Regions from separate parts of the Streptomyces sp. NPDC002306 genome, predicted to be linked through region 3. Evidence: riboswitches for the same ligand, from Rfam matches in the RefSeq annotation. Region 3 holds a riboswitch; each other region holds the start of a gene.

Region 1 (7,012 bases), on a different contig from region 3:
GAGTCGTCCAGGGTGCCGCGCGAACCGGCGACGGTGAAGACGACCGCGTCCACCGCCGGGTCGACCGCCGTGAAGGAGATCACCTTCGCGCCCTCGGTGAGCTTGATGCCCGCCATGCCGCCCGCCGCACGGCCCTGGGGACGGACCTGGGAGGCCTGGTAGCGCAGCAGTTGCGCGTCGTCCGTGATGAAGACCAGGTCCTCCTCGCCGGTGCGCAGTTCGATCGCGCCGACGATCCGGTCACCGTCCTTGAGGGTGATGACCTCCAACTCGTCCTTGTTGGTCGGGTAGTCCGGGACCACTCGCTTGACCACGCCCTGTTCGGTGCCGACGGCCAGGCCGGGGGACGACTCGTCCAGCGTGGTCAGGCAGACCAGGGTCTCGTCGCCGTCGAGCGAGACGAACTCCGTCAGCGGGGCACCGCCCGACAGGTTCGGCGCGGACACGGTGTCCGGCAGTTGCGGCAGGTCGACGACGTTGATCCGCAGCAGGCGGCCCGCCGAGGTGACCGCGCCGATCTCGCCGCGCGCGGTGGCCGGCACCGCCGAGATGATCACGTCGTGCTTGGTGCGTCTGGCGTCGGGGTCCTCCGGGAAGGGCTCGCCGTTCGCCGTGCGGGCCAGCAGACCGGTCGAGGACAGCATCACCCGGCACGGATCGTCCGCGACCTGGAGCGGCACGGCGGCGGTCGCGGCGCCCGCCGACTCCAGCAGCACCGTACGGCGTTCGGTGCCGAACTTCTTCGCCACCGAGGCCAGTTCGGCCGAGACCAGCTTGCGCAGCTCCGCGTCCGACTCCAGGATGCGGGTCAGCTCCTCGATCTCCGTGTTGAGCCGGTCCTTCTCCGACTCCAGCTCGATCCGGTCGAACTTGGTCAGACGGCGCAGCGGGGTGTCCAGGATGTACTGCGTCTGGATCTCCGACAGCGAGAAGCGCTCCATCAGGCGCTGCTTGGCCTGCGCGGAGTTGTCGCTGGAGCGGATCAGCCGGATGACCTCGTCGATGTCGACGAGCGCCGTCAGCAGGCCCTCCACCAGGTGCAGACGGTCCCTGCGCTTGGTGCGCCGGAACTCCGAGCGGCGCCGGACGACCTCGAAGCGGTGGTCGAGGTAGACCTCCAGGAGCTCCTTGAGACCCAGGGTGAGCGGCTGGCCGTCCACCAGGGCGACGTTGTTGATGCCGAAGGACTCCTCCATCGGCGTCAGCTTGTAGAGCTGCTCCAGGACCGCCTCCGGCACGAAGCCGTTCTTGATCTCGATGACCAGGCGCAGGCCGTGCTCGCGGTCGGTGAGGTCCTTGACGTCGGCGATGCCCTGGATCTTCTTCGAGCCGACCAGGTCCTTGATCTTGGCGATCACCTTCTCCGGACCGACCGTGAAGGGCAGCTCGGTGACGATGATGCCCTTGCGGCGGGCCGTGACGGTCTCCACCGAGACCGTGGCGCGGATCTTGAAAGTGCCGCGGCCCGACTCGTAGGCGTCCCGGATGCCGGTCAGGCCGACGATCCGGCCGCCGGTGGGCAGGTCGGGACCCGGGACGAACCGCATCAGGGCGTCCAGGTCCGCGCCCGGGTGGCGGATCAGATGGCGGGCGGCCGCGATGACCTCGCCGAGGTTGTGCGGCGGCATGTTCGTGGCCATACCGACGGCGATGCCCGACGAGCCGTTGACCAGGAGGTTCGGGAAGGCGGCCGGCAGGGTGACCGGCTCCTGCTCCTGGCCGTCGTAGTTGGGGGCGAAGTCGACGGTGTCCTCGTCGATGGACTCCGTCATCAGGCTGGCGGCTTCGGCGGCCTTGCACTCGGTGTACCGCATGGCGGCCGGCGGGTCGTCGTTGCCCAGCGAACCGAAGTTGCCGTGGCCGTCGACGAGCGGCACGCGCATGGAGAACGGCTGGGCCATGCGCACCAGGGCGTCGTAGATCGAGGCGTCGCCGTGCGGGTGGAGCTTGCCCATCACTTCGCCGACGACACGCGCACACTTGACGTAGCCACGCTCGGGGCGCAGGCCCATCTCGTTCATCTGGTAGACGATGCGGCGATGTACCGGCTTGAGGCCGTCGCGGGCGTCCGGCAGAGCGCGGGAGTAGATGACCGAGTACGCGTACTCGAGGAAGGAGCCCTGCATCTCGTCGACGACGTCGATGTCGAGGATCCGCTCCTCGTACGCGTCGTCGGGCGGCGGGGTCTTCGTGCTGCGGCGGGCCATCGCTGCCGGCTCCTTGCTGAAGCGTGAACGGGTTCTGACGCGGACCATTGTGGACCGCGCTACTGACAGTGCGGGCGAGGACCCGGCGTCGGCCGCCCGGCCCGGTGTGGAAGGCGCCTCACTCCACGACTGCCCGCAGGCTACGCGATCTCGCTCTCGGCGTACGTCCCGCGGGAACTTCGCCCACGGTCGGTCCGCTTGCATACAGTGGCAGGACAGGCACGAATCGCGCGGTCCGAGGACCGCGACCGCGATCGAAGGGACGTACATGCCCATGGGTCACACGGCCACAGCCGAGGCAGGCTCCGGGGGCCTGACAGCGACCGAGCACCGCTTGGCCAACGGCCTCCGCGTGGTGCTCTCCGAGGACCATCTGACCCCGGTCGCGGCGGTGTGCCTCTGGTACGACGTCGGCTCCCGTCACGAAGTCAAGGGACGTACGGGCTTGGCTCACCTCTTCGAGCACCTGATGTTCCAGGGGTCCGGGCAGGTCAAGGGCAACGGCCACTTCGAGCTGGTGCAGGGCGCCGGCGGCTCGCTCAACGGCACCACCAGCTTCGAGCGCACCAACTACTTCGAGACCATGCCCACCCATCAGCTGGAGCTCGCCCTCTGGCTGGAGGCCGACCGTATGGGCTCCCTGCTCTCCGCGCTCGACGACGAGTCCATGGAGAACCAGCGGGACGTCGTCAAGAACGAGCGCCGCCAGCGCTACGACAACGTTCCCTACGGCACCGCGTTCGAGAAGCTGACCGCCCTCGCCTACCCGGAGGGCCACCCGTACCACCACACGCCGATCGGCTCGATGGCCGACCTGGACGCGGCCACCCTGGAGGACGCGCGCGCGTTCTTCCGGACGTACTACGCGCCCAACAACGCCGTGCTCTCCGTGGTCGGCGACATCGACCCCGTGCAGACGCTCGCCTGGATCGAGAAGTACTTCGGCTCCATCGCCTCGCACGACGGCAAGCCCGCCCCGCGCGACGGCTCGCTGCCCGACGTCATCGGCGGGCAGCTGCGCGAGGTCGTCGAGGAGGAGGTCCCGGCGCGCGCGCTGATGGCCGCCTACCGGCTCCCGCAGGACAACACGCGCGCGTGCGACGCGGCCGACCTGGCGCTGACCGTGCTCGGCGGCGGCGAGTCCTCCCGCCTCTACAACCGGCTCGTACGGCGCGACCGTACGGCGGTGGCGGCCGGCTTCGGCCTGCTGCGGCTGGCCGGGGCGCCCTCCCTGGGCTGGCTGGACGTGAAGACGTCCGGTGACGTCGAGGTGCCGGTCATCGAGACCGCCATCGACGAGGAGCTCGCCCGGTTCGCCGAGGAGGGCCCCACGGCCGAGGAAATGGAACGCGCGCAGGCACAGTTGGAGCGCGAGTGGCTGGACCGGCTGGGCACGGTGGCCGGCCGCGCCGACGAACTGTGCCGCTACGCGGTCCTGTTCGGCGACCCGCAGCTCGCCCTGACCGCCGTCCAGCGGGTGCTGGACGTGACGGCCGAGGAGGTCCAGGAGGTCGCCAAGGCCCGCCTGCGCCCCGACAACCGCGCGGTGCTCGTCTACGAGCCCACCGCCCCCGAGGCCCTGGACGACGCCGAGGCCGCGGAGAGCACCGAAGACCCGGAGTCCGCGGCGACCGTGGAAGCCACCGACGAGACCGAGGCGGCCCAGTGACCGAGCTCACCACGATGGAGTTCCACCCGCAGCCCCGGCCGGGCGAGGCCAGGCCCTGGGCGTTCCCGGCGCCCGAGCGCGGCACCCTGGACAACGGGCTGACCGTCCTGCGCTGCCACCGCCCCGGCCAGCAGGTCGTCGCCGTCGAGGTGCTCCTCGACGCGCCGCTGGACGCCGAGCCGGCCGGCCTCGACGGGGTGGGCACGATCATGGCGCGCGCCTTCTCGGAGGGCACCGACAAACTCTCCGCCGAGGAGTTCGCCGCCGAGCTGGAGCGCTGCGGCGCCACTCTCGACGCGCACGCCGACCACCCCGGCGTCCGGCTGAGCCTCGAAGTGCCGGTCTCGCGCCTGGAGAAGGGGCTCAGCCTGCTCGCCGACGCCCTCCGGGCGCCCGCCTTCGCGGACAGCGAGGTCGAGCGGCTGGTGCGCAACCGGCTCGACGAGATCCCGCACGAGCTGGCCAACCCCGGACGCCGTGCCGCCAAGGAGCTCTCCAAGGAGCTGTTCCCGGCGACCTCGCGCATGTCGCGCCCGCGCCAGGGCACCGAGGAGACGGTCACGAAGATCGACTCCGCGGCCGTGCGCGCCTTCTACGACCGGCACGTCCGCCCCGCCACGGCCACCACCGTGGTCGTCGGCGACCTCGCGGGCCTCGACCTGGACGAGCTTCTCGGCGACACCCTGGGCGCCTGGAAGGGCTCCCAGGCCGCGCCCCGCCCCGTGCCGCCGGTGAGCGCCGACGACACCGGCCGCGTGGTCATCGTGGACCGTCCCGGCGCCGTCCAGACGCAGCTGCTGATCGGCCGCATCGGTGCCGACCGGCACGACCGGGTGTGGGCCGCCCAGGTGCTCGGCACGTACTGCCTCGGTGGCACCCTCACCTCCCGGCTGGACCGCGTCCTGCGGGAGGAGAAGGGCTACACCTACGGGGTGCGCGCGTTCGGGCAGGTGCTCAGGTCGGGCGCTCCCACCTCCGCCGGAGGGGCCACCGGCGCCGCGATGCTCGCCATCAGCGGCTCCGTGGACACTCCGAACACCGGTCCCGCCCTGGAGGACCTGTGGACCGTGCTGCGCACGCTCGCCGCGGAGGGGCTGACCGACGCGGAGCGTGACGTCGCCGTGCAGAACCTCGTCGGGGTGGCGCCGCTGAAGTACGAGACCGCGGCGGCCGTCGCGGGCACGCTGGCCGACCAGGTCGAGCAGCACCTGCCCGACGACTACCAGGCGACGCTGTACCAGCAGCTCGCCGCGACCGGCACCGTGGAAGCCACCGCGGCGGTCGTGAACGCCTTCCCGGTGGACCGTCTGGTGACGATCCTCGTCGGGGACGCGGCGCAGATCAGGGAGCCCGTCGAGGCCCTCGGCATCGGTGCGGTCACGGTCGTGTCCGCCGAGTAGGGACGACGCGGAGGCACGCGCGTGCGGGGCCCTGGTGACCGATGGGTCACCAGGGCCCCGCCATGTGCGCGGAGTGTCCGAATTGGGGGAGAGTTGCCTGTCTGCCCTGTGGGATGCGCTACAAAAGCGGCGATCCGTTTGAGGATCGAAAGACGGCGCCCGTACGGTCAGGCGGTCTGTCCGTCAGGCAGTGCGCCGCACCCGCGGCAGCGGACAGTCATCGCCGAGTCCCCGTACGGCGCGAGCCAGGGGAGCCGGGGACCCATGCAGTCCCTGGGGTGAATCGGACGCCCGCGCGTGCCGCGAGGGGGTCCGTAGGAGACCTTCCTGCTCCGAACCCGTCAGCTAACCCGGTAGGCGAGAGGGAAGGAAAGGAACCAGCCTCTACATGGCGTTCATGTGCGCCCCCGGGAAGCATCGTCGTCCCGGCCGGATGAAGCGCACCAGCGCTCAGGCAGCCGGCATCGCGGCCCTCGCCACCACCGGCGTCATCGGTACCCTCGCGGCCCCCGCCCTCGCCGCCGAGAACTCCGTCGAGCAGACGGGCCTCACCCCGGTCATCACCATCGGCGACTCGGTCGCCGAACAGATCGACGCCCAGGCCGCCGCGCAGAAGCAGGCCGCCGAGGAGAAGGCGGCCCTGCAGGTCGCCCGCGAGAAGGCCGCGGCGAAGGCCAAGGCGGAGCACGCGGCCAAGGTGCGTGCCGCCCGCGAGGCCGAGCGCGAGCGGCTCAACACCTTCGTGACGCCCATCGCGCACTCCTACGTCTCCACCGGCTACCTCAGCGGCGGCTCGCTCTGGTCGTCCGGCAGCCACACCGGCATCGACTTCCACGCGGCCAGCGGCACCTCCGTCCACACGGTCGGCTACGGCACCGTCGTCGAGGCCGGCTGGGGCGGGGCGTACGGCAACCAGGTGGTCGTCAAGATGAACGACGGCACGTACACCCAGTACGGTCACCTGTCGTCCATCGGCGTCTCCGTGGGCCAGAAGGTCGTCACGGGCCAGCAGATCGGCGTCTCCGGCGCGACCGGCAACGTCACCGGCCCGCACCTGCACTTCGAGGCCCGGACCACCCCCGAATACGGCTCGGACATCGATCCGGTCGCCTACCTCCGCACGCATGGTGTGAACGTCTGACGGCAGTCGGCGAGACATACCGAAGCCCCGGCTCCCCGAGCCGGGGCTTTCGGCCTTTCGGAGGCCTTCCTGTCCAAAAAATATCCCTGGATTCCGGCCGCCCGTCGGAAATTACGTCCGATTGCCATAGAGTCGCAGAACGCACGTCACTCGGCGACGTTTCACGGGCATTAAGGCGGAGGTCGGTCATGCGTATTCCGGCGCACTCGGTATGCACGGCGATCCGGGACGACATCGTCGCCGGTGTCTACGAGCGCGGCGGCCGGCTCACCGAGGAACTCCTCGCGCGACGCTACGGCGTCTCGCGCGTCCCCGTCCGGGAGGCGCTGCGCACCCTGGAGGCCGAGGGCTTCGTGGTGACCCGTCGGCACGCGGGCGCGTGCGTCGCGGAACCGACCGAGCAGGAAGCCTCCGACCTGCTGGAGATGCGCGTGCTCCTGGAGCCGCTCGGCGCGTCCCGGGCCGCCCAGCGGCGGACCGAGGCCCATCTGAAGGTGCTGCGCGGCCTGGTCCGCCTGGGCCAGGAGCGGGCCAGGCAGGGCAACAGCGAGGACCTGCGCTCCCTGGGCGGCTGGTTCCACGAGACGCTCGCCCA
Region 2 (7,012 bases), on a different contig from region 3:
GCGCCGGACGCTGCCCACCCTCACCTTCCTGGCCGCGCTGCTGACCACCTCCGCCGGGGTGGTGGCCGGTGCCTCCGGGGCTGTGGAACGGGATGTGCTGGGGTCGGGCGGACTCACCCAGATCGAGCTCAGCTCGTTCGAGGGCGACGCGTCGGTCCGTCCCCTCACCAGGTCCGCCCTGCGGGACACCCTGGATCTGCCCGGCGTCCGTCGGGTCGTCGCCGACTACTCCTCCGTGCTGTACGCCGAGCAGGAGGGGACGTACGACCTGACCAGCCACACCCTGACACCGGGTGACGACCTGCCGGTCACCGGGGGCGTGATCCCCGCGGAACTCGGTCCGGACGAGGTCGTGCTCCCCGCCACCGCGCAGGGAACCGACTTCGTCCCGCTTCTCGGCCGGTCCGTGGCCTTCGGGTACACCAAGGCGACGGGAGCCGCGTCCGGCACCACCGCTGTCGTGACGCTGAAGATCGTCGCGCTGTACGACCCGGCCTGGCAGGCCGACGGGCCCGGTGTCGCCTACCTTTCGCAGGACACCGCCGCGCTGCTGGCCGCGGCCCGGGCCGGGCAGCAGCCGGCGGTCTTCCAGGACAAAGAGGGGGCGCAGTCCGCCGTCGTGGTCGTCCGGAGCCAGAAGCAGGTGGCCGCCGTCACCAGGGCGCTTCAGGAGGGCGGATTCTCCGCCTCCCCCGTGTCCGACCGGGTCCGCAACCTGCCCGGTCTGTTCGGTGCGGCCGATCTGGCGATGCGTGTCGCGGTGCTCGCGCTGGCGCTGGGCGCCGTCGTGCTGGGTGCCGTCCGGGCCGCGGACAGCACGCGGGCGCGGCTCAGTCAGTTCGCCATCCTGCGGATCCTCGGTTCCGGCAGGCCCGAGCTGCGGCGGATCCTGCTCGGCGAGGCCGTGCTGTCCGGTGCGGTGGCGGGTCTGGTCGGTGCGATCGGCGGCACCGCCCTGTCCGTCGGCCTGGCCGGCCCGCTCAGTGACGTCCTCGGGCTGCCCATCGCCCGTACGGACGCTCTGCCCGGACCGGTGTGGGTCGCCGCGGCGCTGCTGCTGCCCGCCGCCGGGCTCGTCGGTGGCGCTCTTCTCGGGAGTCGTGACGTGCTTCGGCGGGATCCCTATCTGACCGCCCGCGGGCACGGCTGACCGTGCGGGGCGGGTCAGCCCGCGTTCTGTTGCGACAGTTCTCCCAGGGGGAGGGTGTGCTGGGTCTGGAGGACCTTCGCGCGGAGGTAGCGGACGTTGTGCGGGGTGGTGAAGACGCCCGTGGGGACGCGTTCGCGGACGACGGCGCCCAGGGAGCGGAGCTGGCCGGCCTTGTCGGGGTTGTTGGAGAGCAGGTCCAGTTCCTCGATGCCCAGGGCCCGCAGCATCTGGGCCGCCGCCGTGTAGTCGCGGGCGTCCTCGGGGAGGCCGAGGGCGGTGTTCGCCTCGTAGGTGTCGAGGCCCTGGTCCTGGAGGGCGTACGCGTCGAGCTTGTTGTAGAGGCCGATGCCGCGGCCCTCCTGGCGGAGGTAGAGCAGTACGCCGCCGCGCTCGGCGATGCGTTCGACGGCCTCGCGCAGCTGGGGGCCGCAGTCGCAGCGGGCGGAGCCGAAGACGTCACCGGTCAGGCACTCGGAGTGGAGACGGACCAGCGGGGTGGTGCCGGGCGCCGGGTCGCCGAGGACGATCGCGACGTGTTCCTGGCCGTCGGTCAGGCCGTGGAAGGTCACCAGTTCGGCGTCGACGCCGTAGCCGTCGTGGAAGCGCAGCGGGACCCGGACGCGGGAGCGCTGGGTGGCGGCGGGGAAGTCGGGCATGCGGGCTCTCCGTATCCGGAGGGACATCTGCTTCAGATTTGAAGCAGAACCTGAGATCCCGACCCTAACCCACGCTTGAAATTTAAAGCAATGAGGAAGTGGTTCTTCGGCCACGCGTCACGGGCACGGCGGCTTCGGGGTACCGGAGCGGCGGCGCCACGGCACGTCGTCCGGCGCCCCGCCCGTCGCGTCGCCCTGGAGCGCACCCGTGATCCCCGAGAAGATCTCCTCCAGCTGGCCCACCTGGTCCGGGGTGAGGTGGTCGAAGAGCGTCGTACGCACGGTCTCGACGTGCCCCGGCGCCGCCCGCTCCAGCACCGTCATGCCCGCGTCGGTCAGGGCCGCGATGCTGCCCCGCCGGTCCGACGGGCAGCCCTCGCGCGCCAGCAGGCCGTCCTTCTCCAGCCGCGTCACCGCGTACGTCAGCCGGCTGCGGGTGATCTTCAGCCGCTCGGCCAGGTCCGTCATGCGCAGCCGCCGCTCGGGCGACTCGGAGAGCGTCGACAGGATGGAGTAGTACAGGTGGGGCATGCCGGCCTCCTGCTGGAGCTGCCGGTCGAGCGCGTCCTCCACCAGAAGGGTGGCGGCCATGTACGCGCGCCAGGCGCGCTGCTCCTCGGGGGTGAGCCAGCGGGTCGTCATGGCGCCAGTGTAGGTTTGTTTCAAACTTGAACCAAGGGTTCCCGTCACACTCCCCCGCCGCCCGCCGTTTCCGCCCAGCCCCGCTGCCGAGAGTGAGCGCGTCGATGCCGTTCCCGTACGTCCTGCTGTCCGCCGCCGTCTCCCTCGACGGCTGTCTCGACGACACCGGTCCCGAGCGGCTGCTGCTCTCCGGCCCCGCCGACTTCGACCGGGTCGACGAGGTACGGGCCTCCGTCGACGCGATCCTGATCGGCGCCGGCACCCTCCGCGCCGACAACCCCCGGCTGCTGGTGAACTCGCCCGAGCGCCGGGCCGCCCGGGTCGCCGCCGGCCGCCCCGAGTACCCCCTCAAGGTGACCGTGAGCGGGACGGGTGAGCTGGACCCGGCGGCGAACTTCTGGCACACCGGCGGCGAGAAGGTCCTCTACACGACCGACCGGGGCGCCGAACGCGCCCGGCGCGCGGGAATCGCCGCCGACATCGTCACGCTGGGCGCCGGGCTCGACTGGCGGCGGCTGCTGGAACACCTGCACGACGTGCGGGGCGTGCGGCGGGTCATGGTCGAGGGCGGCGGCACCGTCCACACCCAGCTGCTCCAGGAGGAGCTCGCCGACGAACTCCAGCTCGTGCTCGCCCCGCTCTTCGTGGGCGACCCGGACGCGCCCCGCCTGTTCGGGCCGGGCGCGTACCAGGGCGGGCGGCTGCGGCTGGTGGAGACCCGGCGGATCGAGGACGTCGTCCTCATGCGCTACGAGCCGACCGCACCCGGCGCCGGAGGTGTCGCCTCGCCCGCCGACCGGCACTGGCTGGCGCTCGCCTGTGACCTGGCGGCGCAGTGCCCGCCGTCGCGGACCGCGTTCAGCGTGGGAGCGGTGGTGGTGGCCGCCGACGGTACGGAGCTCGCCCGCGGCCACTCCCGGGAGGGCGACGATCCCGTCGTGCACGCCGAGGAGGCGGCCCTGGCGAAGATCGACCCGGCGGATCCGCGGCTGGGCGGCGCGACGGTGTACAGCAGCCTGGAGCCGTGTGCCCGGCGGGCCTCCCGGCCGGCGCCGTGCGCGCGGCTGATCCTCGACGCGGGGGTACGGCGGGTGGTCACGGCCTGGCGGGAGCCGGACACCTTCGTGGCCGGTGCGGACGGCAACGGGGTACTGGTCGCCGAGGGCGCCGACGTCGTCGTACTGCCGGAGTACGAGGCGGCCGCCCAGGCGCCGAACCGGCACCTGCGGGGCTGAACCGAGCCACGCCGACGGGCCGGGAATCAACCGTTGTGCATCCGGTCCCGCGAATGGCGTATGCTGGTGTCACCGACGCGGGGTGGAGCAGCTCGGTAGCTCGCTGGGCTCATAACCCAGAGGTCGCAGGTTCAAATCCTGTCCCCGCTACTGAAGACTCAGGGCCGGAATCCAGTTCATGGATTCCGGCCCTGAGTGTTTTCCACGCCGTTCATGCCGTTCACGCCGGGACGCGCGTTCCCCCGCCCCGGCGCTCGCGTCAGCCGGTCGGCTCACACCGGTCGCTCCCCGTTCCGGCTGCGGCGAATCTGGATCTCCGTGGCGGGAGACGGCAGGAGACGAGTGGTGCGCCCTCATGACGCGGCGGGTGAGGAGCCGCACAAGGATCCCGGCACCGCCTACGACGACTACCTCGTGCCCCGCACCCGGGCCGGCGGCCGGCTCCCGACCGATCCGGTGCCCGACCCAGGGCTCGGCGACGAGGCGCCCCGGCCGTCCGGCGAGCAACGCGCGGAGCGCCGGATCTCCGCCGCCCGGACCCTCCTCCAGCTCCTCCCCCTCCTGCTGGTCGCCGGCGGGATCGTCTACGACCTCTGTACGCCCCCCGAATTCACCGCGGCCCCCTTCTTCACGGCCGCCCCGCTGGTGGCGGCGCCGCTGTACACGCTGTCCGGCACCATCGCCACGGGGGTCTTCGCGTTCGCCGCGGTCTGCGCCGTGCACGCCCGGTTCTCCCTGGTCCCCGACGCGAGCGCGATGACCGAGATGGTCACCGTGGCCACGGTCGCCGCCATGGCCGTGGTCATCAACCGCGTCGTGCGCCGCGGCGACCGACGGCTGGCCAGCGCCCGCGAGATCGCCGAGGCCGCCCAGCGCGCGGTACTGCCCGAACCCGCCGAGCGGATCGGCGGCTACGACGTCGCGGCCCGCTACGAGGCCGCCCAGGAGGACGCCTTCATCGGCGGCGACCTGTACGCGGTGCAGGACAGCCCGCGCGGGGTGCGGCTCCTCGTCGGGGACGTACGGGGCAAGGGCATGGGCGCCGTGGCGGCCGTGGCCGTCGTCATCGGGGCCTTCCGGGAGGCAGCCGAGCAGGAGGCGACCCTGGAGGCGGTCGCGCAGCGGCTGGAGCGGGCGCTGGCCCGCGAGGGCACCCGGCGCGACGGGCTGGACGCCTTCGAGGGCTTCACCACCGCCGTGCTCGCCGAACTGCCGCACGGCAGCGACGCCGTCCGGATCCTCAACCGCGGGCATCCGCCGCCGCTGCTGCTGCACACCGACGGCAGCGTGCGCGCGCTGCCGGCCCGCGAACCCGCCCTGCCGCTCGGCATGGGCGAGCTGGGCACCTGGCCCGACCGCGCGCAGGAGTGCGACTTCCCGAGGGGCACCACCCTGCTCCTGCACACCGACGGCGTGTCCGAGGCCCGCGACACCCAGGGTCGCTTCTACGACCCCGAGGAGCGGCTCGCGGGCCGGTGCTTCCGCGATCCCGAGGCGCTGCTCGTCGCCCTCGCGGAGGACGTGCGCCGGCACTCGGGCGGCGGGATGGCCGACGACATGGCGCTGCTCGCCGTACGACGGCCCTGAGGGGGGAGGGAACGGAGCAGATGCCTGGATCGGGCCGCGATGGACGGAGTCGTGAAGAAACGGCCCGTCGTCACGCGGGGTGATCGGGTGACCCCTCTGTGCATCACATCTGAGTCACCGTCAAAACGCGTGTGACTCCCGAGATGTTCCCGCCCGAGCGCTCGCTGCGGTCAACTCGCCCGATTTCCGCCGGTCATGGGCTGTAAGTCCAGGCCAAAAAAGTGTTAATGATCAAGTGGAACAGCTTGGAATCACGCCCCCGTGTCTATTAACGTTCGATAACGCAGCGCGGTCGTCCCAGCCGTCACAAGCGACGGCTCCGCGCGCACGCGCCGAATCCTGCAAGGAACCGGGGAACCACCACCTTGGGGTGAATCGCACGGACACCGCCGTGAACGACAGGCGGTTTACGCGCGTAGGAGACCTTCCTGCTCCGAACCCGTCAGCTAACCCGGTAGGCGAGAAGGAAGGAAAGGAGCACGCCCACGTGGCGTCCAACCGGCCTGCCCCCGAAGCCCCGTTCGTGCCGAGTCAGCGCAGCACCGAGCCGTTCGGCTCCGGCAGCTACCGCACCGACGAGGGCCCGTGGGAGGAGTGGAACCCCACCGAGGAGTCCCTCCGTCCCGTACGTGGCCGGCACCGCGTCGCCAAGCAGCGCGGCGGACTCGCCCGCAGCTCCACCGTCCTGGGCGTCGGCGTCATAGCCGCCGTGAGCGCGGGCGGTATGGCCAGCGCCAACACCGGCAAGCCGCCGGTGTCCATCTCCATGCCGGACCTGCCCTCCGTCGGCTCCCTGCTGTCCGACGACACCGCGGAGGCCGCCGAGGCCCCCACGACCCCGCTCAGCGGCATCGGCGTGACCTCCGCCGACACCGCCCAGGGCACCACCGACGCCGGCGAGGCGCTGCGCAGCCGGATCATGGCGCAGGCCGAGCAGCAGCAGGACCAGGTCGACACCAAGGCCGCGGCGGCCGAGGCCGCGGCGGCGCAGAAGGCGGTCACCGACGCCGCCGCCAAGGCCGAGAAGGAGGCGGAGGCCAAGGCCGCCGCCGCCAAGAAGAAGGCGGACGAGGCGGCCGCGCAGAAGGCCGAGGCCGCGCGCCTGGCCGAGCTCGCCAAGCAGTACACGCTGCCGACCTCCTCGTACACGATCACCTCGACCTTCGGCCAGGCCGGCTCGATGTGGTCCTCCGGCTACCACACCGGTCTCGACTTCGCCGCGCCCACCGGCACGCTCATCAAGGCGATCCACAGCGGCACGGTCACCGAGGCGGGCTGGGCCGGCTCCTACGGCTACCGCACGATCCTCACCCTCGACGACGGCACCGAGCTGTGGTTCTGCCACCAGTCCTCGATCAACGTCAGCGTCGGGCAGAAGGTCGCCACCGGCGATGTCATCGGCCGCGTCGGCGCCACCGGCAACGTCACCGGGCCGCACCTCCACCTGGAGGTCCACCCGGGCGGCAGCGCGGACGGCATCGACCCGATGGCCTGGCTGCAGGGCAAGGGCCTCACCCCCTGACCCGCGGAACGCTCCGAGTTCCCTGATCGTTCTCCGATCCCCGGCAGCTCTGACGACGTCCCCCCGACGTCAGGGCTGCCGGTTTCCGTTTCCCGGGACATATGCGGAATATGGGCTTCCCGGGTGCGTGTTGATGTTGTACATGACTTCCCTGCGCACGTTCGGCTCCTCCGACCTCGAGGTCTTCCCGCTCGCCCTCGGCGGCAACGTCTTCGGCTGG
Region 3 (7,012 bases):
GAGCGGCAGGGCCTCAGCGCCTACTTCGGCCAGGCCGGCGTCAACTGGATGTCGGTCCACACCGGCATCGACTTCCCGGTCTCCTACGGCACCACGGTGATGGCCGCGACCGACGGAACCGTCCGCACGCAGTGGAACAGCGCCTACGGCAACATGATGATCGTGACGGCGATGGACGGCACGGAGACCTGGTACTGCCACCTCTCCACCTACCGCGTCGCCTCCGGTACGACGGTGAAGGCCGGCGACCCGATCGCGTACTCCGGGAACTCCGGCAACTCGACCGGTCCGCACCTGCACTTCGAGGTCCGGCCCAGCGGCGGCTCGGCGATAGACCCGCTCCCCTGGCTGCGCAGCCACGGCCTCGACCCGACGTAGACCCCGCTCACGCCACACGTTCCCCCGCGCCGCCCGTTTCCCACGCAACGCGTTCACCGTCCCGCCCGTCTTCCACGCGAGGCGTCGCGCGCATGAGACGTACCCAGGAAAGCCGGCAAAGCCCCCGGCACAGTGCCGGGGGCTCATCTCGTGGCCGTCGGAGCTAGAGCTTCTCCACCGGCGCGTACCGCAGCAGCAGCCGCTTCGGCTTGGTGTCCCCGAAGTCGATCGTCGCCTCGGCGTTCCCGCCCGTGCCCTTCACCCCGACGACCGTGCCGAGCCCGAACTGGTCGTGCGTGACGCGGTCGCCGACGGCCAGGGCCACCACCGGCTTCTCCGCGGACCTGCGCGTGGCGAAGCCGGACGCCCCCGACGCCGACGAACGCGAGCGCGACGACGACAGCGACGACGCGATCCCCGAGGCCGGTCCTGAGGACACCGGCGCCGTGGCACCGGTCCGCTTCCATTCCAGGTGGGCCGGCGGGATCTCCTCCAGGAACCGGGAGGGCGGGTTGTACGACGGCTGCCCCCAGGCGCTGCGCATCGCCGACCGCGTGAGGTAGAGCCGCTCCCGCGCGCGGGTGATCCCGACGTACGCCAGGCGGCGCTCCTCCTCCAGTTCCTTGGCCTGGCCGAGGGCGCGCATGTGCGGGAAGACGCCGTCCTCCATGCCGGTCAGGAAGACGACCGGGAACTCCAGGCCCTTGGCGGTGTGCAGGGTCATCAGCGTGATGACACCGTCGCCGTCCTCCTCGTCGGGGATCTGGTCGGAGTCGGCGACCAGGGCGACCCGCTCCAGGAATTCGGACAGCCCGCCCGTCGCCTCGCCCTCGCCGGACTCCTGCTCGAACTCCAGCGCGACGGCGGCGAGCTCCTGGAGGTTCTCGATACGGGTCTCGTCCTGCGGGTCGGTGGAGGCCTGCAACTCGGCCAGGTATCCGGTCCGTTCGAGGACGGCCTCCAGGACCGTCGCCGGGCCCGCGCCGGACTCGACGATCGTACGGAGATCCTCCATCAGCGCGTTGAAGCGCTGCACGGCGTTCGTGGAGCGCGCGGCCATGCCGTAGGCCTCGTCGACGCGTCGCAGTGCCTGCGGAAAGCTGATCTTCTCGCGCTGGGAGAGGGCGTCGATCATCGCCTCGGCGCGCTCGCCGATCCCGCGCTTGGGCACGTTGAGGATGCGGCGCAGCGGGACCGAGTCCTCCGGGTTGGCCAGGACGCGCAGGTAGGCCAGGACGTCCCGGACCTCCTTGCGCTCGTAGAAGCGGACGCCGCCGACGACCTTGTAGGGCAGGCCGACGCGGATGAAGATCTCTTCGAAGACGCGGGACTGGGCGTTGGTGCGGTAGAACACGGCGACGTCGCCGGCCTTGGCCTGGCGCGCGTCCGTGAGACGGTCTATCTCGTCGGCGACGAACTGCGCCTCGTCGTGCTCGGTGTCGGCGACGTACCCGGTGATGCTCGCGCCGGCGCCCGCGTTGGTCCACAGGTTCTTGGGGCGGCGGGACTCGTTGCGCTCGATGACGGCGTTGGCGGCGGAGAGGATCGTCTGCGTGGAGCGGTAGTTCTGCTCCAGCAGGATCGTCGTCGCGTTCGGGTAGTCCTCCTCGAACTGGAGGATGTTGCGGATCGTCGCGCCGCGGAAGGCGTAGATCGACTGGTCCGCGTCACCCACGACGCACAGTTCGGCGGGCTGGAGGTCGAACTCGCCCGGCGGTACGTCCACGGGGTGCTCGGCGGTGCCGACGAGCTCGCGCACCAGGGCGTACTGGGCGTGGTTGGTGTCCTGGTACTCGTCGACGAGCACGTGCCGGAAGCGGCGGCGGTAGTGCTCGGCGACGTCCGGGAACGCGCGCAGCAGATTGACCGTCGTCATGATCAGGTCGTCGAAGTCGAGCGCGTTGGCCTCGCGCAACCGCGACTGGTACATCGCGTACGCCTGGGCGAGGGTCTTCTCGAAGCCGTCGGTGGCCTGGGCGGCGAAGTCCTCCTCGTCGATCAGCTCGTTCTTCAGGTTGGAGATCTTGGCGCTGAAGGACTTCGGCGGGAAGCGCTTGGGATCGAGGTCCAGGTCCCGGCAGACCAGGGCCATCAGGCGCTTGGAGTCGGCGGCGTCGTAGATCGAGAAAGACGACGTGAAGCCGAGCCTCTTGCTCTCGCGGCGCAGGATGCGCACGCACGCGCTGTGGAAGGTCATCACCCACATCGCGTTCGCGCGCGGGCCGACGAGATGCTCGACGCGCTCCTTCATCTCGCCCGCGGCCTTGTTGGTGAAGGTGATCGCGAGGATCTGGCCCGGGTGCACGTGCCGCTCGCCGAGCAGGTGGGCGATGCGGTGGGTGAGCACCCGGGTCTTGCCGGATCCCGCGCCGGCCACGATGAGCAGCGGGGCGCCGGAGTGGACCACGGCCGCGCGCTGGTTCTCGTTCAGCCCCTCCAGCAGGGAGGCCGGGTCGATCGCCGGGCGTGGGGCGCCGTCGCGATAGTAGGCGTCCCGGTCCGGCGGCACGTCGAACTTCCCGCCGAACAGATCGTCCGGAACCGGCTCCGGTACGTGCTCGTCCTCGGGCGGTGGCGGGGGTTCCTCCCCATGGGCCCGGGGGGCCTGGAGATCCGCCAGGAAGCTGTCGTCAAAGAGGCTGCTCATCGCTCTCCGAGTCTAGGGCGCCCCACCGACAACCCGCCGCCGCCCTGAGAACATCCCCCCGTAATCGGCCTTCCGGCACCTTTTCACCTTACGGAACGACCCCGGCACCGACCGCGATCGGGCAGTCGCACCGGCAGCGCGACCGAAGCACCATCTGCCCATCTACGGCCAAATCACCAAAAAGTCCTCCGATCGACCAAGATGAACAACTCCTGACCTGAGGTCACGAAAATGTATCGGGCATATCGCCCATCAACCTTCACAGAGGCCACACGCGTTGGCTAGCGTGCCCAGCAGGCCGCACGACCCCCTCCGGCGAACCTCGCCGGGCCGCGCGGCCCTCCGCCGAGTTCGGTACGCCGCCACGGCGACCGGAGCCGGGGACCCAACCGAGACCCGGGGTGAATCGGCCCGGCTTCCCATCGGGGAGCGGCCGTAGGGCAACCCTTCCGATCCATCCGCCCGAACCCGACAGCTAACCCGGTAGGCGGAACGTGGAAGGAGTCGCCTCCCTTGGCGTCGCACCGCAAGTCGCGTCCAGCAGCTACGCGCGTAGCAGGCATACGCACCCCCGCCCTCGCCACGGCGGCGCTCACCTCCGTCGCCCTGCTCTCCCAGACGGCCGACGCCACCCCCTCGGCCGACGACGGCAGGCCGAGCCTCGAAGAGGTCGAGAAGAAGGTCGACGACCTTTACCGCCAGGCGGAGTCGGCGACCGAGAAGTACAACGCGGCCAAAGAGCGGTCCGGCAAACAGCGCAAGCGCGTCGACACCCTCCTCGACGACGTCGCCCAGCGCACCCAGGCGCTCAACGAGGCACGCGAGGAGCTCGGCTCCGCCGCCGCCGCGCAGTACCGCACCGGCGCCGGCGCACCTGACACCGCGACCTTCCTGCTCGCGGACTCCCCGCAGGACTACTTCGACCAGGCCCAGCTGATGAGCCGTCTGACCACGCGCCAGAAGGGCGCGGTCGACGACTACGTCACCGAGCGGTCCGCGACGATGAAGAAGCGCCAGGAAGCCGCCGAGGGCCTGCGGACGCTCACCGACTCGCAGGACGACCTGCGAACGGCCAAGGCGGCCGTCCAGCGGAAGCTCGCCGACGCGCGTGTGCTGCTGTCGAAGCTGACGGCCCAGGAGAAGGCCCGGCTGGCCGAGATCGAGAAGCGCGAGCAGGCGGAGGCCACGCGCGCGGCGGCGGAACTCGCGAAGCGACAGGCGGCGGCCTCGCGCGCGAGCACGAGACCGCAGGCGGACTCGTCCGCACCCGCCTCCCCGTCCACGTCCTCCCCGTCCACGTCCTCGCCGTCGTCCTCCGGCTCCTCGTACGACACCCAGGCCGACAAGGCGCTCGCCTTCGCCCGCGCCCAGATCGGCAAGCCCTACGTCTGGGGCGCGACGGGACCCGGCTCCTACGACTGTTCCGGCCTCACCCAGGCCGCCTGGAAGGCCGCCGGCGTCACCCTCCCGCGCACCACCTACGACCAGGTGAACGCCGGCACCACCGTCCCCCTCTCCGCCGCCCGCCCCGGTGACCTGGTCTTCTTCTACGACGACGTCAGCCATGTGGGTATCTACCTCGGCGACGGGATGATGATCCACGCCCCCAAGCCCGGCGCGTACGTCCGCGAGGAGTCGATCTACTACGACGGCGAGCCGGGGATCCACAGCGTGGTGCGCCCCGCCTGACGAGGCTGCCCGCGCCCGCGCGTATTTCCGGGCGCCCGCGCGCGTGCCCCGCTCGCGCGGCGTGCGGCGCTCCTTAGCATCGGCCGCATGCCGCGTACCTCCCCTCTTCGCGCCTGGTGGGCGCACGGTCAGCCGGCGGCCGGGGCCGCCGTGCTGGCGACCGGCATCCTGTCGGTCGCGCTCCGGCTGACGGGGTACGAGGTCCTGTCCCGGATCACCCTGGTGCTCGCCTGCGCCGCCTGGCTGGCACTGGCGGCGGGCTTCGTCGTCCAGCTGCTGTGGGCGCGGGAGGACTGGGTGAGCTGTGCCTGCACGCCCGCCGCGCTCACCTCGGTCGCCGCGAGCGCCGTCCTCGGCACCCGCTTCTCGATGCCGGGGTGGCGGACGCCGGCCGAGGCGCTGCTGGCCCTCGCCGCGGTGCTGTGGCCGGTGCTGCTCGTCGTCGTCCTACGGCACTGGGAGCGCCGTATGCCCGGGGCGGTGTTCCTCGGCTGCGTGGCCACGCAGGGGCTCGCGGTGCTCTGCGCCGGCCTCGCCGGGGCCCTGTCGACGGCCTGGCTCGCGCACGCGGCGCTGGTCCTGTTCCTGTGCGGGCTGGTGCTCTACTGCCTGGCCCTGGCCCACTTCGACCCGCGTCAGGCCGTCGAGGGGGCCGGCGACCAGTGGGTGGCCGGCGGGGCGCTCGCGATCTCGGCGCTGGCGGGGGCGCAACTGCTCGCGGCCGACGGGCCGCGCCTGTACCTGTGGAACGACGACGACCGTGGCGCCCTGCGCGTCATGACCGTCGGTCTGCTGGCGCTCGACCTGTGCTGGTACGTCGTCCTGCTGGTGGCCGAGGTGCGGCGGCCGAGGCTGCGCTACGACGTGCTCCGGTGGTCTACCGCGTTCCCGATGGGGATGACGGCGGCGGCGGTGCTGTCCGTCGCCTCCGCCGTCGGCGTCCCGTGGCTGAAGCCGGTCGGGGAGGTGCTGCTGTGGATCGCCGTGGCGGTCTGGCTCGCGGTGGCCGTGGCGGCGGTCCGGGCGGCCTCGGGGGCCGTCCGTGCCGGCGCCGCGGCCACAGCACCGCGATGAAGACGTTCGCCGTGGTCAGCGGGGCCGGCTTCATCCCGTCATGAGGCCGGAGCCCGACGAGGGGATCCCCCGCCGCCCGGCACCGGCCGCCGCACCCGACGGCGGGCTGCATATATGCGCCATAGCACCGCGTCGCCCGAACGTGTCCGGGAATCCCGACATCGGTCATCACACTGCGTGAAGTCGACGGCTCCGCGCCGGGACCGCAGCCACTTGAGGTCACCGTTCGATCCGCCGGCGCCAGTTCCGCACATGCTGTTACCCAACCGACACAGACGGGTTTAGCGTCCTGCCCCAGGTGACCGGCTCCCCACCGCCGCCCGGGCCAGGGGCGGCAGTCGGACACCACCGCCGAGAAGGTCCGGCGGCGGCTCGCTCCCCCTGTGCGGGCCGTCGCCGGACGCGTGGACCGCCTTCCGGTGGCCGCGCGTCCGCTCCCCTGGCGGCCGTGCGTCCGCCGGGCGGTCACACGGAAGAGGCGGTCGTACGAAAGGACGTGCAAGTCCACGTGGCAGCGCACCGCAAGCCCCGCCGGCGCTCGCTCAGCGGCAATACGGCCCGTACCGCCGCCACCCTCGCCCTCGCGGGCGCGGCGACCGCGACGGCGTTCGACGGAACCGGTCAGGCCGCACCGAATCTGACACCGGCGCAGGTCAAGGCCAAGGTGGACAAGTTGTACCAGGAAGCCGAGGCGGCCACCGAGAAGTACAACGGCGCGCAGGAGAAGGCACAGGCTGCCGAGAAGCGGCTGGGAACGCTGCGGGACGAGGCGGCCCGCCGGGAGGACCGGCTCAACTCGGCACGGGACGCGCTGGGATCTCTCGCCGCCGCCCAGTACCGCGACGGCGGCATCGACCCCGCCCTGCGGCTCGCGCTCTCCGACGACCCCGACCGGTATCTCGACGGAGCCGCCTTCGCCGAACGGGCCGGTGACCGGCAGGCGGGCGCCGTCGCGCGCGTCCGCAAGCAGCTACGGGAGATCGAGCAGTTACGCGGCGCCGCACGCGTCGAACTGACCTCTCTCAGGTCACGGCAGGCGGAGCTGCGGCGGAACAAGGAGACGATCACCGGGAAACTGGACGAGGCACGGCGGCTGCTGTCGCGGCTGTCGGCCGCGGACCGCGCGAACCTGGCGACGGCGAGCGGCACCGGCCGGGCCTCGCGCGCGTCGACGACCGGGCGGGACAGCCTCGCGGCACCCGGGAGCACGACGGCCACGGCGGC
Region 4 (7,012 bases), on a different contig from region 3:
CTCCCGCTTCGGCCGCACCCTCCTCTTCGAGGACTACGCGGCCGCCGAGCTCGTCTCCATCGTCGAGTACCAGGCCGGGCAGCACCGCTACGAGCTCACGCCCACCGCCCACACGGAGCTCCTGGACATGTTCCAGCGCCTGCCCAGGGGCGAGGGGTTCGGCAACGGCCGCTCGGCCCGGCAGGTCTTCCAGGAGATGACCGAACGCCAGGCCCAGCGGGTCGCCGAACTCACCGACCCCACGGCGGACCAGCTGATCAGCCTGGAGTCGCAGGACCTTCCGGTCCCGGCCGAACGCTGACCGGGCTCACGGCCGCGGGGCCAGCTCCGCCATCGGTCCCCAGCCGTGCTGGCCGGGTACGTTCACGTTGATGATCTCGGGCGTCTCGGCGACCGCGCCGGCCATCGTGGCCAGCCCCGCCTTGAAGTGCGCGGACCCCACGTGGGCGGCCCCGGCGTCCTCGTCCGCGAACGCCTCCAGCAGCGTGAACCGGTGCGGGTCGTCGACGCTGCGCGACCAGTCGAAGAACAGGTTGCCGGGTTCCGCGCGGGTCGCCTCGGTGAAGGGAGCCACCAGGGACAGCCACTCGTCGGCGCGCTCGGGACGGACGGTGAAGCGTACGGCGATGAAAATCATGGCTCCACCATGCCGCCGCCGGCGACGGAAGGCCAGCACCGGACACTCCGGTACGGGCCGATCCGTACGGCCTTCGGCTCAGGCGGGCCGGGCCGCGCTGTGGATCGCGGTCTGGCCGGCGAAGAAGATCGACTCCTCCCGTATGGAGGCACCCGGGCCCGGGGCGTGGATCATCGTGCCGTTGCCCGTGCAGAGACCGACGTGGCCCGCGTCGCCGTGGAAGAAGATGAGGTCGCCGGGCTGGAGGTCGGTGAGCGGTATCGCCGCGACGCTGCGGGCCTGGTCGAGCGCCGTACGGGGGAGCGCGACCCCCGCGGCCCGCCAGGCGGCCTGGGTCAGGCTGGAGCAGTCGTACGACTCGGGTCCGGTCGCGCCCCACAGGCACGGCCTGCCGATCTGGGCGCGGGCGAAGTCGAGCGCCATGGCGGCCTTGCCGCCGTAGGACGGCTCCGGCACGGGAACGGGGGCCGGAGCGGGTGCGGGTGCGGCGAACTGTCCCGTGTCGGCGGGGCCGTTCGTGTACCCGATGGCAGCCGGTACGACGGCGAACTGTCCGGTGTCGACGGGACCGTTCGTGTAGCCCGTGTCGAGGGGGAGGCTGAACTGCCCGGTGTCCACAGGGCTGTTGGTGTAGCCCACGACGGCGGGCACGACGGCGAACTGCCCGGTGTCGACGGGACCGTTCGTGTAGCCCGTGTCGACGGGGAGGCTGAACTGCCCGGTGTCGACCGGAGTGTTCGCGTAGCCGCTGCTGACGGGGAGGCCGGTGTCGAGTCCGGTCGCCGGCTGCGCGATCCAGCCGGCGATGTCGCCGAACAGCGGATCCGGCTCGGCGGGGGCGGGCCACAGGGGTTCAGCCGCGGGCGCGGGCGCGGCCTCGAGCTCGGCCGGCGGTGTGCTGCGCAGGGCCAGCTGGCGGGCCAGCAGTCGCCTCGCGGAGGCGATCTTGTCCTGGATCTGCCCCTTGGTCGTCCGCAGCGCGGCCTGTCGCGACCCGTTGTCGGGCGAGGGCGCGGGCGAAGGGGTGAGCGAGGGCGAGGGTGAGAGCGAGGCGGCGGGCAGCGCGGCCGGGAGAGCCGGGGCGGTCTGGGGCGCCGGAAGGGCCGGGAGGGCGTCGCGTCCCCGCTCCGGCGCGGCCGGGAGCGCGGCGACGGGACCGGCGGTGAGCTCCGGTACGCGTCTGGCGGGCGCCTCCAGTTCGAGACGGGGGGCCGGAATGCCGGCCGGCAGCTCCGCCGGGCGGTCGGGGCGCTCGGCGCGGGCCGGGCGGGCCGCGGCCGGCGGCTCGGGCGTCCTGTCGGCGGGCAGTACCGCCGCGACGGTCGGGCCCAGCTTGGCGCGCGCCACGTCGAACCACTGCTGGGCGACCCTGTCGAGGGCGGGATCGCCCGGCCGGCGCTCCGGGGGGCGCGTCGGCTCGGCGGGCCTGCGGTTTCCCGCTGACATCGCGCGGGTGGCGTTGTAGGTCCCCGTGTCCGACTCGGCGCGGTCGTAGAGGGTGTTGATCCGTCGCCGGATCTCCTCACGGCTGACCGCGTCCTGCATGTCGGGGAGACCGAGACCAGCGGGGCGCGTGTCGCGTTCCGGCGCCATCGGCGACGTACTCCTTCCGTGCACCGCCTACCGAGTTAGCTGTCGGGTTCGGGCGGAGGTTCCGGAAGGCGTGCCCTACGGCCCTTGCCCCGCAGGGCGGTTGGGCCGATTCACCCCAAAGATCGGTTGGGTCCCCGGCTCCGGCGGCCGCAGTGGTTCACCGGACTCGGCGGAGGCTGCGCGGCCCGGCGGGATTCGCCGGAGGGTTCCGAGCGGCCTGGCGCCAACTTAGCTAATTTGTGCGGCTCATGTGAAGGTTGAAGGGCGGTATGCCCGATACGTAATTGTGACCTTCATTTCCTTGTGGCCTCTCCGGGGTGCGGAGGCCCCCGGCCGGGCCACTGTGCCTGCCTCCTCTCCGGTCGTGCGGCGGCGCGGGAATCGATCGTCACGCCGACTGATTCGAGTGCCGATCCTTGAAGAGGCGCCGAATCCGGTCGTAGGGTCCAGGCATTCCTGCGTCATCCGTCGTCGTCATCCGAGGTACTCATGGACCGCACCCGCCTGCAGCACCTCCTGGCCCGCGAGGGCGCCGAGGCCGACCGCCGCAACCCGCGTTCGAAGGCCGCCTACGCGCGGTCCGAGCACCTCTTCGGCCGGGTTCCGATGACCTGGATGAACAAGACGGCCGGTGCCTTTCCCCGCTATCTGGACACCGCCCGGGGCGCCCGGGTGACCGACATCGACGGACACGACTACATCGACTTCTGCCTCGGGGACACGGGCGCGATGGCCGGCCACTCGCCGGAGGCGGTGGCCGCCGCCGTCCAGCACCGGTTCGCCGCACTCGGCGGGGCGACCGCGATGCTGCCGACCGAGGACGCCGAGTGGGTCGGCGCCGAACTCACCCGTCGGTTCGGGCCGACGCGGTGGAGCTTCTCGCTCACGGCGACGGACGCCAACCGGTGGGCGATCCGGCTCGCCCGAGCCGTCACCGGCCGCGCCAAGATCCTGGTGAACAGCTACAGCTACCACGGCAGCGTCGACGAGTCGCTCATCGTGGTCGGACCCGACGGCCGGGGCGAGGCCCGTCCCGGCAACGTCGGAGCGCCCTGCGACGTCACGCTGACCAGCCGGGTCGCCGAGTTCAACGATCTGGCCCAGCTGGAGCGCGAACTCGCCCACGGCGACGTCGCCGCCGTCCTGATGGAGCCCGCGCTGACCAACATCGGCATCGTGCTGCCCGAACCCGGCTATCTGGCCGGGGTCCGCGCCCTGACCCGGCAGTACGGCACGCTCCTCGTCAACGACGAGACGCACACCTTCTCCGCCGGCCCGGGCGGCTGCACCGCGGCCTGGGACCTGGAGCCCGACGTGCTGACCATCGGCAAGGCGATCGGCGGCGGCATCCCCGCGGGCGCCTACGGTCTCTCCGCCGACCTGGCCGAGCGGCTGCTGGCGCGCGCCGACCTCGACCTGGTGGACATGGGCGGTGTCGGGGGCACCCTCGCGGGCAACGCGCTGTCCGTCGCCGCGATGCGCGCCACCCTGGAACACGTCCTCACCGACCAGGCCTTCGCCCACATGTCCCAGCTCTCCGAGCGCTTCGAGGCGGGCGTCCGGGCGGGTATCGACGCCCACGGTCTGCCCTGGTCGGTCAGCCGCCTCGGCGCGCGGACCGAATACCGCTTCACCGCGCCCGCGCCACGCACCGGCACGGAGTCGGCGGCGGCCGCGGACCCGGAGCTGGAGGACTTCCTCCACCTCTATCTCGCCAACCGCGGAATCCTGCTGACCCCCTTCCACAACATGGCGCTCATGTGCCCGGACACCACGGAGCGGGACGTGGACACGCACACCGGGGTGTTCGCCGCCGCGCTGGCCGAACTGACCGGCTGACGTGCGCCGATAGGGTGGTCGCGAGCCGTCGGGACGGGAAGGGGAGCAGGAGACGTGGACGACATCGACCGGGCCATCCTGCGGGAACTGCAGACCGACGGCCGCATCGCGTACGCCGACCTCGGCCCGAGGGTCGGCCTGTCCGCCTCGGCCGCCCGGCAGCGCCTGCAACGCCTGCTGGACGCCAAGGCCGTCCAGGTCGTCGGTGTGACCGACCCGATGGCGATGGGCGGCCAGGCCATGGCGCTGCTCGGCGTCGGGGTGGACGGCGACCCGAGAGCCGTCGCCGACGCCCTGGCCGAACGCCCCGAGGTGGTCTACTCCGTGCTCACCTCGGGCGGGTTCGACCTGTTCGCCGAGGTGGTCACCCCCGGCCCGAAGGATCTCCTGGACTTCGTCAACGACGTCGTCCGGCCGATCGACGGAGTCCGGCAGGTGCAGTCCTTCCCCTACTTCGGGATCCACACCCACCGGTTCCTCTGGGACGTCGGCTGACCTCGCGCGCCGGTCCGGCACCGAACGCGGCGCCGATCGCAGCCCGAACGCGGACCCGGTCTCGACCCTGATCGCGGCCCCGAACGCGCACTCGAGGCCGGTCCCGAGCCGGCTGCCGCCTCAGATCCGGCGCACGGTGTGCAGTTTCGTGGCGTACGTGCCCGTGCCGTCGAGCAGTGAAGCACCGCCCAGGTCGGACATGGTGGGCCCGTCGACCGTCTTGCGGCTGGACAGGAAACGACGGTGGCCGGCCACGTCCGTGCCGAGGTAGATACCGACGTGGTCGACGGTCACGGGACCCGACTCGGCGTCGTCACCCGAGTCCGCGTTGAACAGCACCAGGTCGCCGGGCTGGAGCAGTGCCGCGGCGGGCGGGCCGGTGCCGTCGGTGCGGTCGACGATCACCCCGGGCGCGTGGTCGGCCATGTCCCGCGACGCGCGCGGAATCCGCTCGCCCGAGGTGTCGGCGCCGGCGGCCAGCGGCACGCCCAGGTGGTAGCCGTAGACCATCCGCGTGTAGCCCGAGCAGTCGAGGTTGCCGACCTGCTTGCTGGACGGCTTGACGTAGGTGCCGTCCGGGAAGGTCCAGCCCGTGTTCATGTACTCGTGGAAGTCGGCCCCTTCGAGGCGTTGGCCCAGCGGGTCCAGGTAGCCGTACCCGGCCTCGCCCAGCACCTGCCTGCCCTGGGCCGGTCCGGCCCCGGCCGTGACCGCCGGCGCCCCGCCGAGGAACATCGCGGCGTGGGCCAGCACATCGGGAGCGGGGGAGCCGGCCCAGCCGCGGACCGTCTGCTCCAGCTGCGCCGTCCAGGTGCCGTCGAACGGCTCCGGCAGCACCCGCACCCAGTCTCCGTGGGTGACGGTCGGCGGTGTCTCCCAGTTCGCCGCGTCCACCTCGTAGCGGCTGACGGACAGCTTGACCGGCAGATTCGTACAGCCCGTGTTGGCCAGGGCGCGCAGGCCCACCCGGCCCTTGGCGAAGGCGGGGTCGGCGACGTCGACGGCCCACGCGGCCGGCTCGGCCGACGCCGTCCGCCATGCCTTCGCCTGGATCCGGGTGCCCTCTCGGCGCACCCGGATCGTCCAGTCGGTCCCCGCGGGCACGCTCGTGCCGAGGGTGAGGGCCGGGACCAGCTGCGTCACCGTGTCGTCGAGCTCCTTCTCGACGCGCAGCTCCACCGTGCCCGAGGTCAGGAAGGACAAGCGGGCCCGGTAGTTTCGGTGGGGGCTCTGGTAGCCGAACGTCAGACCGAAGGAACAGGCCTGGCCGGTGGGCACCTTGTCGAACCGGGCCGTGCAGCGGGCGTCGACGTCGGTGATCTCCTCGTCGTGCAGACTGGCATGCCGGCTCGAGCCGTCCGTGGTGAGGCTGATGACGCCGCTGCCCGGCACCACCGCGTAGTCGGTGTCCACCGGTCCCAGCGTGTACCAGCTGCCACCGCCGGGAGACGTGCCCCAGTACTTCCGGTCCGGTGTCTCCAGCGACAGGTCGGGCAGGGTGCGCTGGAAGTCGTCCACGAACGGCCGCTTGTTCTCCGCGAACGTGCGCTGCGGACCCGGCAGTACGACGGTCCGGGCGCCCCGGGTCAGCAGCGCGACGCGCCTGCCGCCGGAGGTGACCTCGGTGCGGGCCGGGGTGCCCGGGAGCACGGTGGCGGTGAGCGGGGAGCCGAGCGCCACCGAGGTGAAGTAGGAGCCGTCGAGCGGCGCCAGGGTCACCGAGGAGCGGGCCGAGGACAACCCGGCCGGACCCGCGAACGGCGTGACGGGCGTGACGGCTTCGGCGGCACGGGCCGGAGCCGATGCCGCGCCGGCGAGCGGCAGGGACGCGGCGGAGGCCGCGAGAGCGGCGAGAAGTCTTCGTCGAGAGGTGGGAGACATGGGGATCATGATCCGCCAACGCCCCGACGACCGGACAGGGGGCCCGGTCCGGTCGTCGGCCGGAACGGACTCCGTCGTGTCGACCGCCCTTCCCCCGCGTGCCGCGGCCGGCTCACGTCTGTCGCCTGCTGCGCCACACCTCGTAGTGCTCCAGCAGCGTCTCCTCGATCGGGCGGTAGCTGATGCCCAGTTCGCGCACACTGCGGCTGTTGTCCACCCGGAACCGGATGCCGAGGTGCTTGCGGATGTAGTCCTGGGTCAGGCCGAAGGCCGGGCCCAGCAGGCGGACCGGCCAGTGCGGGAGCGCCGTGCGCGGCAGGCGGAGGCTGCGGGGGTGGTGGGCGCGCAGGATGCGGGACATCTCGTGGAACGACGTCATCGTCCGCGCCGCGACGATGTAACGGCCCTTCGCGTCGGGGACCTCCGCCGCCGCGATGTGCGCGTCGGCCACCTCGCGCACATCGGCGGTCGTGAAGCTGAAGTCCGGTGCGCCGTAGAAGAAGTAGCCCTTGAACAGCTCGTCGAGCAGGAACAGGCTGCCGGACCGGGACGCGGGGGTGAGCGAGG

The links. A riboswitch is a leader RNA that binds a small molecule or an ion and turns the genes downstream of it on or off. The one in region 3 is predicted to bind cyclic di-AMP.
Region 1: another riboswitch for cyclic di-AMP. It lies ahead of ACWCQK_RS27365 (M23 family metallopeptidase); the one in region 3 lies ahead of ACWCQK_RS30010 (NlpC/P60 family protein).
Region 2: another riboswitch for cyclic di-AMP. It lies ahead of ACWCQK_RS07655 (M23 family metallopeptidase); the one in region 3 lies ahead of ACWCQK_RS30010 (NlpC/P60 family protein).
Region 4: another riboswitch for cyclic di-AMP. It lies ahead of ACWCQK_RS22600 (C40 family peptidase); the one in region 3 lies ahead of ACWCQK_RS30010 (NlpC/P60 family protein).

Annotation. Positions count from the first base shown of each region.
Region 1 is NZ_JBSFCK010000016.1:124,877-131,888, forward strand. Features, by position in the region: gene ACWCQK_RS27350 (DNA gyrase/topoisomerase IV subunit A) at 1-2,207, opposite strand, end outside; gene ACWCQK_RS27355 (M16 family metallopeptidase) at 2,476-3,876, shown strand; gene ACWCQK_RS27360 (M16 family metallopeptidase) at 3,873-5,276, shown strand; cyclic di-AMP (ydaO/yuaA leader) riboswitch at 5,488-5,651, shown strand; gene ACWCQK_RS27365 (M23 family metallopeptidase) at 5,665-6,417, shown strand; partial or broken gene ACWCQK_RS27370 (GntR family transcriptional regulator) at 6,606-7,012, shown strand, end outside.
Region 2 is NZ_JBSFCK010000002.1:707,893-714,904, forward strand. Features, by position in the region: gene ACWCQK_RS07625 (FtsX-like permease family protein) at 1-1,150, shown strand, start outside; gene ACWCQK_RS07630 (GTP cyclohydrolase II) at 1,165-1,806, opposite strand; gene ACWCQK_RS07635 (MarR family winged helix-turn-helix transcriptional regulator) at 1,924-2,448, opposite strand; gene ACWCQK_RS07640 (dihydrofolate reductase family protein) at 2,553-3,683, shown strand; tRNA gene ACWCQK_RS07645 (tRNA-Met) at 3,760-3,833, shown strand; gene ACWCQK_RS07650 (PP2C family protein-serine/threonine phosphatase) at 4,098-5,270, shown strand; cyclic di-AMP (ydaO/yuaA leader) riboswitch at 5,591-5,746, shown strand; gene ACWCQK_RS07655 (M23 family metallopeptidase) at 5,758-6,792, shown strand; gene ACWCQK_RS07660 (aldo/keto reductase) at 6,935-7,012, shown strand, end outside.
Region 3 is NZ_JBSFCK010000021.1:32,064-39,075, reverse strand. Features, by position in the region: gene ACWCQK_RS30020 (M23 family metallopeptidase) at 1-378, shown strand, start outside; gene pcrA (DNA helicase PcrA) at 542-3,025, opposite strand; cyclic di-AMP (ydaO/yuaA leader) riboswitch at 3,373-3,530, shown strand; gene ACWCQK_RS30010 (NlpC/P60 family protein) at 3,539-4,714, shown strand; gene ACWCQK_RS30005 (tellurite resistance/C4-dicarboxylate transporter family protein) at 4,802-5,788, shown strand; gene ACWCQK_RS30000 (NlpC/P60 family protein) at 6,297-7,012, shown strand, end outside.
Region 4 is NZ_JBSFCK010000011.1:96,565-103,576, forward strand. Features, by position in the region: gene ACWCQK_RS22590 (right-handed parallel beta-helix repeat-containing protein) at 1-301, shown strand, start outside; gene ACWCQK_RS22595 (putative quinol monooxygenase) at 308-637, opposite strand; gene ACWCQK_RS22600 (C40 family peptidase) at 716-2,230, opposite strand; cyclic di-AMP (ydaO/yuaA leader) riboswitch at 2,239-2,412, opposite strand; gene ACWCQK_RS22605 (transaminase) at 2,720-4,069, shown strand; gene ACWCQK_RS22610 (Lrp/AsnC family transcriptional regulator) at 4,124-4,564, shown strand; gene ACWCQK_RS22615 (NlpC/P60 family protein) at 4,685-6,445, opposite strand; gene ACWCQK_RS22620 (NAD-dependent epimerase/dehydratase family protein) at 6,558-7,012, opposite strand, start outside.